One region of the Xanthocytophaga flava genome, then DNA from elsewhere that is predicted to be linked to it. Evidence: riboswitches for the same ligand, from Rfam matches in the RefSeq annotation. Region 1 holds a riboswitch; each other region holds the start of a gene.

What was found. A riboswitch is a leader RNA that binds a small molecule or an ion and turns the genes downstream of it on or off. The one in region 1 is predicted to bind thiamine pyrophosphate.
Region 2: linked by a shared signal. The riboswitch ahead of thiS (sulfur carrier protein ThiS) and the one ahead of thiM (hydroxyethylthiazole kinase) in region 1 are both predicted to bind thiamine pyrophosphate.
Region 3: linked by a shared signal. The riboswitch ahead of QNI15_RS00905 (TonB-dependent receptor) and the one ahead of thiM (hydroxyethylthiazole kinase) in region 1 are both predicted to bind thiamine pyrophosphate.

What each region holds. Positions count from the first base shown of each region.
Region 1 covers NZ_JASJOR010000038.1:32,049-35,339, forward strand. Annotated here, with positions in the region: gene thiD (bifunctional hydroxymethylpyrimidine kinase/phosphomethylpyrimidine kinase) at 1-217, opposite strand, end outside; gene thiE (thiamine phosphate synthase) at 214-837, opposite strand; gene thiM (hydroxyethylthiazole kinase) at 927-1,730, opposite strand; TPP riboswitch at 1,775-1,872, opposite strand; gene QNI15_RS34055 (glutamine amidotransferase-related protein) at 1,925-2,737, opposite strand.
Region 2 covers NZ_JASJOR010000044.1:15,629-18,919, reverse strand. Annotated here, with positions in the region: gene QNI15_RS35715 (ClpXP adapter SpxH family protein) at 1-115, opposite strand, end outside; gene QNI15_RS35710 (hypothetical protein) at 331-1,131, opposite strand; TPP riboswitch at 1,297-1,388, shown strand; gene thiS (sulfur carrier protein ThiS) at 1,461-1,664, shown strand; gene thiC (phosphomethylpyrimidine synthase ThiC) at 1,669-3,291, shown strand, end outside.
Region 3 covers NZ_JASJOR010000001.1:205,355-208,645, reverse strand. Annotated here, with positions in the region: gene QNI15_RS00915 (hypothetical protein) at 1-232, shown strand, start outside; gene QNI15_RS00910 (hypothetical protein) at 277-681, opposite strand; TPP riboswitch at 1,281-1,376, shown strand; gene QNI15_RS00905 (TonB-dependent receptor) at 1,423-3,291, shown strand, end outside.

The DNA of each region.
Region 1 (3,291 bases):
CAATATCTGTCAAAACGGCTTCCAGTTGTGCAACAACAAAATCAGCAGATACAGAAGAGATAGCACTTACTGATTGGGTATTTTGAGCAGTTAATGCAGTGATAACAGACATCCCATAACACCCCAATGCAGCAAACGTTTTCAAATCAGCCTGAATGCCTGCACCTCCTCCACTGTCTGAACCAGCAATTGTCAATACACGTTTATAGCTTTTCATGCGTTTTCGATAAGTTGAATTAAAGTTCGTGTTGCATCATACGGAGACGCGGTTCCACAAATGGCAGAGACAACGGCAACTCCAGTTACTCCCGTTTGGATAACTTGTTGAATATTTGTCTGATTAATCCCCCCAATAGCGTATGTACTATGTTTGGTTTGTGTACACAAACTTCTTAACCCCTCAACACCAAGTTCAGAAGTTGTGTCCAGTTTTGTAGTTGTCGAAAAGATAGACGCAATCCCTACATAATCTACATCCAGAGCATTGGCAGTAGTTAGCTCAGGCAGATTGTTAACAGACAAACCAATAATTTTTGTATAACCCATTAGCTGTCTTGCCTGGGTATAAGACATATCCTCTTGTCCAATATGTACCCCATCTGCATCAACCGCCACAGCAACCTCTACTCGATCATTGATGATCAGTTTAGCATTATACATTCGGGTAATAGCCAACACCTTATGAGCCAAGGCAATAAAATCTTCTGTTGACAAATCTTTTTCCCGTAACTGAACCCAATTTACACCAGCCTTACACGCTTGCTCGACCACATATTCAACATTGTGTCCTGCCTGTTGACAAATAAGACTATCTGTCACTAAATATAATTTTGACATACTTTATTCTCCCCTGGCTATACTATAATAGTACCCAAATAGTAAGTTAACATAATAATTGATATAACCACAGGAATACACTTCCCTATTTATGAGGTAACTTGCAAACGATACAGAATATCGTCTCCTGTTAACTTATACAGCGTATCCAAGAAATTAACCTGAAGACTGCCAGGATATGGATTTTTCTCTGCTGCAATTTCCCCACTTATTCCCATAACAGCCATTGCATGAGCAGCAGCTTCAAAGTAATTTGGATTAATAGCGACAAATGCCCCAATCAATGCAGTAGCAGTGCATCCCATTCCAGTCACCTTAGACATAAGGGGATGTCCGTTTGCAATGGATACTATATTATCCTGATATATAATAAAATCGGTGGCCCCACTGATAACAACTGTAGAGTTATACTTCTTGCTTAAAAAATAAGCAGCATTCAGAGCAGCTTCAGACCCATAAATACTATCCACGCCCTTTGTTTGAGCATCCAGTCCGGCTAGAGCCATTATCTCTGAAGCGTTTCCACGAATGACAGAAGGTGGTGTATCTTGGATTAATTGAGTGCTGACTTGATTCCGATAAGACGTAGCCCCCACTCCTACCGGATCAAATACAATGGGCTTATTCAGTTTATGTGCCTGTTTCATTGCCAATTCCATTCCACCCACAAAATTGGCATCCAGTGTACCTATATTAACAACCAATGCCTGTGAAATGGAAACAAACTCTTCCACTTCTTCTGTTGCATGCACCATCGCTGGAGATGCACCTATTGCCAGTAAAGCATTGGCAGTAGTATTCATAACCACAAAGTTGGTAATATTATGTATTAAAGGTTGGGCAGACCGAATGGCCTGGATATCACGCCAGATTTGATGCGGATTGAGTTGCATGTTATTCCGTTTATTTGTCCAAAATAACAACTCAGGGGATGACAAAACCGCATCCAACTTTTTCCTACGACCGTATGAACGGTATCAGGTTGTGAGGGTTTGATCTCAGTCAGTAAAAATACTGACACCCCTAAAGTTGACAATGCCAAAAGTAAGTGAAACGAATGGAAATACAAATATTTCCTCAGATCATATCACAATTCAATAGAATGAGGAAGGGCTATTCGTAAAAATGTAGGTAGGATTGTCTGATAAGTAAATGCTATTTTATCCGGATCTGCCAGATAACGTATCATTTCATGATACTTATCAATTCCATAGTTGGCAATAATAATCTCTCTTTTATCTTTTGTATCCAGGTGACGCAACATACCAGCCGCATCAATCTCAGGGTGAAATTGCGTTCCAAAGAAAGCTTCATCGAAACGAATAGCCATTACAGCCCGCTCCAGATCAATAAGAGGTCTTAGCTTTTCATAACAGAGAATCTGCCCACCCCACTCTTTCAGTTTTATTTCATTAATCTGTGTTACTTGCCAGTCTCGGCTATCTACTACCCAAAATGGATCATCCAGATTTTCAAAGTATAATTCCTGAAGTCCATGAACAGTACGATGCACAGGAAAAATACCGAAGGCATGTGATTTACGCTGAGTGAGAACACCTAATTCAAAATATCGACAGAAAATCTGAAAGGAATGGCTTATCAGAAAAACGTATTTTTTATGTTCAGGAAATCTTCTGTTGTAATCACGAAGGTTATTCATCAATTCAAAAAACAAAAGCTCCCATTCTGTCCCTTCACTTTCAACAGGACTACCTGGACCACCTGTAGAAATATACAGATCATAACTCAGATCAGGTATTTCGTTTTTCTGTCTTACATCAAAAATAGTAAAAGAAACATCTACAGTAGTAGTTTGAGCAAAAGATAACATTAATTCTTTTATACACCGTATTCCTTCATTGGCTGATCCATCATACAAATCCAGAATAGCAATTCTCATATCTTTCATTATTTTTTACTTACTATAGAATATTATCAAGACAGAACTATTTGCAATTAAACACATAGCCAGAAAAAAAGCGTCTCAAAAACGACAAAAATATAACATAAGTACAACTATTCCATGTAAATAACGATTCTATTTGTATAACACTGTATCGAAAATCTTTACATCCTAACGAATCCTATTATTATCCATTACTTATCCATATATTATCCAAAAAATCAATCAAATCAACACTTAACATAATTATAACTATAACCACAGAAAAAGTTTTCACGTGAAAAGCCTTAAATAAACCAATAAACTAGTAATCAATAGCTTACAGCGAATACACGTTGTACCGACACAACATAAAACCCTAGCAGAGTTATTATAGAAATGTGCAGAGTTATTATAGAAATGTAGAGATGGCAGACAAAGTAACTAATGAAATATCGCTACCAGTTAATGAGTACACTGGTAGCCAAAACATAGAAGACTCTATGAAAACTTGCAAGTCCTACTTCTCCAAAAACAAGATTTTTTTGAGGCAGCGTTTACTATTTTTTCAG
Region 2 (3,291 bases), on a different contig from region 1:
CAGGCTTCTGATCTGCCACCACTTTTACAGATTCGGTCTCCTCATCTCCTGCTGGTATTTCACATACACCACTTGCAGGATCACATAAAAGTGGATTTTTGATTTCCTGGTTCATTGTATTTTTCTGTTTATCGTTGACACCCTTACTCAAAACACCTGTTTTTCAGAATGATTCAGATATGATGTATAACTCTTTGTGTAGGATTAATTTGTAACTCGACAGCAAAGTTGGTTACTATTCATCCATCAGTCAATTAGTCAGAAAAATATGACTATAGACAAGACTATGCAGTCTAACAATAAACAATGAACTGTATTTCCTAATTGGAATCAATTACAACTATAGGTGTAGATACTCTTCTGGGTTGAAATAGTATAATTACTACTATCTGTACGAACTACCTCTGCAGGATATCCTCGATCATTATAAGTATAAGAACATGTTGTTTTGAGTCTTAAGCCCCCATCATAGTTATAATATTTTGCTTCCAGTACATTATTGGTAGAATACACATCAAAAAAACCAAAAAGAAGCAGATATTGATAAAGAGGATTATTATTCGCTGGATTAAGCTTTGTATCAAAAACTGTTTGATAGGACAGATATTCTACTTTATTAGAACTATTATAATCATACGACTTAACCGCGTTTCCATTAGTATCATAAACATATCTCCGATAATAGGTAGGGTCAGATGTTATCTTACTAATTTGTCCCTTATCATTATATTCGTTAGATGAGTAAAGACTTGTTTCGTAATTTGAGTTTGAATTTATTTTACTATATAATTTCGATTCTATAATTCTGCCTTGCCCATCTACCTTCATATCCCAATAACTGGAAGGATCTGTTTCTGTAAGGCCATCTTTATAAAAATTTATTCGCTGTATATACCCTTTCGAATCATATACCAAGATGCTTTTCTCATAAAGTTTTCCGTTTTTATCAACAACTGAAGATCCTGATAATCTATCTCCATCATAGGTAAATTCAACATATTCCCCCGTTTCATTTGCCAGTTTGATCAATTTGCAGCCAAATTTCGGCTCTATTACAGCTGGGTCATCTTTTTTACAAGAAATACTAATAAAACAAATAACTGCAAAAAGCAGGATACAATAAGATTTCATAGAGTGTGGATTGATCGTATAAGATCACAAAAATAACAGTTTCCTCCCGATCTTATCTGATGTTTCATCGGAAAAATAATTTTTAGTAAAAAAGATACCTATCTAATTAAATCAAAGCTCAAAACTTTTTTCTAGGAAAGTTCAAACAAGTTTTTATACCTTTGTCCTAAGCTTTAGGGGTGCCTTAACTGGCTGAGATGATACCCTTGGAACCTGATCCGGTTAGTACCGGCGAAGGGAAAAGTACCGCAACACATTATAGTAGTGCTATATCCATAGCATTCTCCTCCTGTGTAGCCACTCCTGAAGTCAATAACCTATTTTCAGGAATGGACATCATACTTAACCAAGAATCAAAGACCTTTCCGGACAATTGCACTGTGCAGCAATTGATGGATATTGTTTTGCCTGATAAACAAAAAGGAGTTGCGGTTGCAATCAATCAGGCTGTCATACCCAGACCCAACTGGAGCACTCATACGCTACATCCCAACGACAACGTATTACTCATCAAAGCTACTCAAGGAGGATAATTCCATGACAACCGAACAACCATCCACACACACCATTTCCTGTGATCCGTTTCCGGGCTCACAAAAGATCTATGTCAAAGGTAATCTGCATGACATTGAGGTAGCCATGCGCGAAATCTCTCTAACAGATACCAAACTGTCATCCGGCAGCAAAGAAACGAATGCTCCAGTTACGGTATATGATACCAGTGGCCCCTATACAGACCCGGCTATTGCTATTGATGTACGCAAAGGATTGCCTCGCTTACGCCAAAGCTGGATTACGAAACGGGGAGATGTAGAGCAACTTCCTGAGATTACATCTGACTATGGCAAAAAACGACTGTATGACACCTCGCTGGATCATCTTCGGTTTGAGCATATTCAAAAACCATTACGTGCCAAGGCAGGAAGCAATGTCACTCAACTTCACTATGCCAAAAAAGGAATCATTACACCTGAAATGGAATACATAGCCATTCGGGAAAATCAGCGTATTGACTATTTGAAAGAAGTATTAAATGGACAATACGAAACCCTGACCCAACAACACGCAGGCCATTCTTTTGGAGCCAACACACCCAAAGGACTCATTACACCAGAGTTTGTACGACAGGAAGTAGCAGCAGGAAGAGCTGTAATTCCATCCAACATCAACCACCCGGAAAGTGAGCCAATGATCATCGGACGCAACTTTCTGGTGAAGATCAATGCCAACCTGGGCAACAGTGCAGTCTCATCCAGCATTGAAGAAGAAGTAGAAAAAGCTGTATGGGCCTGTCGCTGGGGAGCAGATACCATCATGGATTTGTCTACAGGCAAAAATATACATGAAACCCGTGAGTGGATTATACGCAATTCCCCTGTACCCATCGGAACAGTCCCTATCTATCAGGCGCTGGAAAAAGTAGGCGGTCGTCCGGAAGCACTGACATGGGACATATTTCGGGATACGATCATCGAACAGGCTGAACAGGGTGTGGATTATTTTACCATTCATGCAGGGGTGTTGTTACGTTATATTCCACTTACAGCCAAACGGGTCACAGGTATTGTTTCCAGAGGCGGTTCTATTATGGCCAAATGGTGTCTGGCGCATCACAAGGAGAACTTCCTGTATACTCACTTTGAGGAACTTTGTGAAATCATGAAACAGTATGATGTTTCTTTCTCTCTGGGTGATGGTTTGCGTCCGGGTTCTATTGCCGATGCCAATGATGCAGCTCAGTTTGCGGAACTGGAGACCTTAGGAGAACTCACCAAAATAGCTTGGAAACATGACGTACAGGTTATCATCGAAGGCCCCGGCCATGTGCCTATGCATCTGATCAAAGAGAATATGGACAAACAACTGAAAGAATGCCATGAGGCACCTTTCTACACATTAGGGCCATTAACAACAGACATTGCTCCTGGTTATGATCATATTACATCTGCTATTGGTGCAGCCATGATTGGTTGGTTTGGTACAGCTATGCTTTGTTATGTTACGCCCAAAGAACACCTGGGTCTACCAAATAAGAAAGATGTAAAAGATGGAGTAATTGCCTATAAAATTGCCGCTCATGCAGCCGACCTGGCAAAAGGACATCCGGGAGCACAATACCGGGACAACACCCTGAGCAAAGCCCGCTTTGAGTTTCGCTGG
Region 3 (3,291 bases), on a different contig from region 1:
TATTGATGAACTTACTCTGGAAGCTGAAAAGCTTGCACAGTCAAAAAACTTTAAAGGTGCAATTGGAGAAGCAACAGGACCAATCTCTCAACATGTGTATGTGAATCGCTTTGGTTATCAACCACTTGATGTTGTTGAATACAAAGAGTTTTTGTTTGAAGACGCACCTGTATTTGCTGACATTCAGGACTGTGAGAAATGTCAGTTGATTATCAAATATTTCAATAACTAAGTTAAAAAGAATCCCACTGTTTATGTGTAGTGGGATTCTCTCTTTTATTTGCTTTTAAACCATTGATATGCTTGCTCAAAAGATGCTGCGAATTTTTCTACAGTATGTAGAGAAACAAATTTTTCTCCCAATGCTTTCTTATTCGTGATCTCTCCAAAGATGCTTTCAGGCAGGTTTAATGCGATCTTCTGTAAACCAGCTTTCTTAAGATCTTCACTCCAAATGTCGTTGACATACTGAGCTGTTTCAGGTAGACCACCTTTAAACTCGATCAGATCAGCTATCAGAAAAGGCGCTTTGTATTTAATGATCGCTTCTGTTATTTTTTGCATACCTTCTTTGGCTTTTGCATCGTTAACGAAACCTATCCATTTATACTCAACAGTTTGATGTGTTGGATTGTACACCACTTCTACGTGGGGAGCCTTGTAATAAGATATCTTTTCCATGATCTTTAAGAAGGAATTTTTATATGTAGTATAACTAATTTATAAATGATCAAACAAAAATAATGTCTTTATTGACTATTTAATAATCATAGAGGGCAGATAATGAACAATGTAATAGATTCTTTTTAAAGAAACGATATATAGATAGAGGTAAGAATAGAATAAAAAAAGACAACGAGATGTTAAAATTAGTAGTTGCTGTATTTGTGAAGAAGTGATAGAAAATAGTGCAAATTTTAGAGTTACAATTATTGCTATTTTTCATTTATGTATTTGAAAATCATTTTTATGTTTTTAAGTATAAATGTTTGTGCATTAGCATAATGAGGAGTGTTTACTACCCAGAGAATAAGGTTTGCAGAGTAATTCTATCCCATTTTTTGAAATCTGTGTGTTTTGTATGATTTTGATTATCAGTTTGTTGTATATGTATTATAGATAGTTTGGAATTAATCTGTACACTAACATCAACTAGGCTACAGGTAAGTTTTTTGTTAGATTAGTCAAACACATATATAAATTTTATATCTTTGCAGTGTTCTCTTTATCTTTTAGAGAACTTATTATACTAAGAGGATACAATTATAATGTAAGAAAATAATTGGTCTTAGGGGTGCCTTAACATTACGGGCTGAGATCATACCCTTGAACCTGATTCGGTTAGTACCGGCGAAGGAAAAGACAAAAGAAGGCTTGTCAGCCCCTGGCATACCTTATGTTTTATTCTGCAAAAAATCATTCATGAAGAAATTTACTCTTCTTTTCATGGCAATGATGTTATCATCTTTGTCGTGGGCACAATACACCATTTCTGGTAGAATAACCTCCGGAGGACAACCATTGTCAGGAGCTACAGTAAGTCTGCAAAATACTTTTAAAGGGTCTCTTTCAATGGCTGATGGCAGATATTATTTACGGAATCTCCCTTCTGGAAAGTATGTGGTAATCGTCAGTTTTATTGGATATGAAAAATTAAGCAGAGAAATCGACTTAACATCAGATCTGGCACTAGATATCGATTTGAAAAAGATGGAATATGTAGCAGACGAAATTGTAGTAGCTGCAACAAGAGCTTCGCAGAAATCAGGCACTACCTTTACCTCTGTCGACAAAGAGACGCTTGCCAAACAGAATCTTGGACAAGACCTTCCATTTCTATTAAACCAGACACCTTCTGTTGTTGTTAGTTCTGATGCAGGGGCAGGTGTAGGATATACAGGTATTCGCATTCGGGGAAGTGATCCTACACGTATTAATGTCACTGTCAATGGTATTCCTATGAATGATGCAGAATCACATGGAGTGTATTGGGTAAATATGCCCGATTTTGCGTCGTCTGTTGACAATATTCAGATTCAACGGGGTGTTGGTACATCCACAAATGGTGCTGCTTCTTTTGGGGCAACTGTTAATGTGCAGACTAATCAACTGAACCAGAAACCTTATGCCGAAATCAACAATGCCTATGGATCTTTTAATACCTGGAAACATACTGCCCGGGTAGGTACAGGCTTGATAAATGGAAAATGGGCTTTTGATGGACGCTTATCAAAAATTAGTTCTGATGGCTATGTAGACAGAGCGTCCAGCAATCTGAAATCGTTCTTTTTATCTGGCGGGTATTATGCAGGAAGCACTATGATTAAGTTTAATGTCTTTTCTGGTAAAGAAGTGACCTATCAGGCATGGAATGGTGTACCAGAATACCTTCTGAATACGGATCGTACATACAATGCTTATACATATGATAATCAGACCGATAATTACCAACAAGATCATTATCAGCTATTCCTGACACATGAGTTTAATCGTAAATGGAATGCTAACCTGGCACTACATTATACACATGGAGAAGGCTACTATGAAGAATATAAACCAGGTGAGAGTTTGAGTTCGTATAATCTTCCTTCTATTACTATTGGAGATTCTGTAATTACAGCAACGGATTTAATTCGGCGACGTTGGTTGGATAATGATTTTTATGGTTTGGTGTGGTCTGTAAGTTATAATTCATTAAAACGATTCTCGGCAACCTTAGGTGGGGGAGCTAATAATTATAAAGGCAAACATTATGGTGAAGTAATATGGGCAAGATTTGCCAGTACGAGTGAAATCAGACAACGATATTATAACGATGATGCCAGTAAAGGAGATATCAATTTTTATGCAAAGGGGAATTACGATTTCTCAGACAAGTTGAATGCCTTTCTGGATTTACAAAATCGGTATATCACTTACTCATTTCTTGGACTTGATCAAAATTTACGTAATATAGAACAATTTGCTTTTTATAGCTTCTTCAATCCCAAAATAGGTATTACCTATCATCCATCTGACGAAAACAGTGCTTATGCTTCCTATAGTATCGGACATCGGGAACCTACCCGGGATGATTTTGTCCAGTCTACGTCTAAAAGTCGACCAAAGCTTGAACGCTTACGGAATCTGGAGGTAGGATTTCGAAAACAAAATAAAAGATATCTTCTCTCTGTCAATTATTACCTGATGTATTATAAAAATCAGCTGGTACTTACCGGGCAAATTAACGATGTAGGAGCATATACCCGAACCAATATTGCCCGAAGTTATCGTATGGGTATAGAAGTAGAA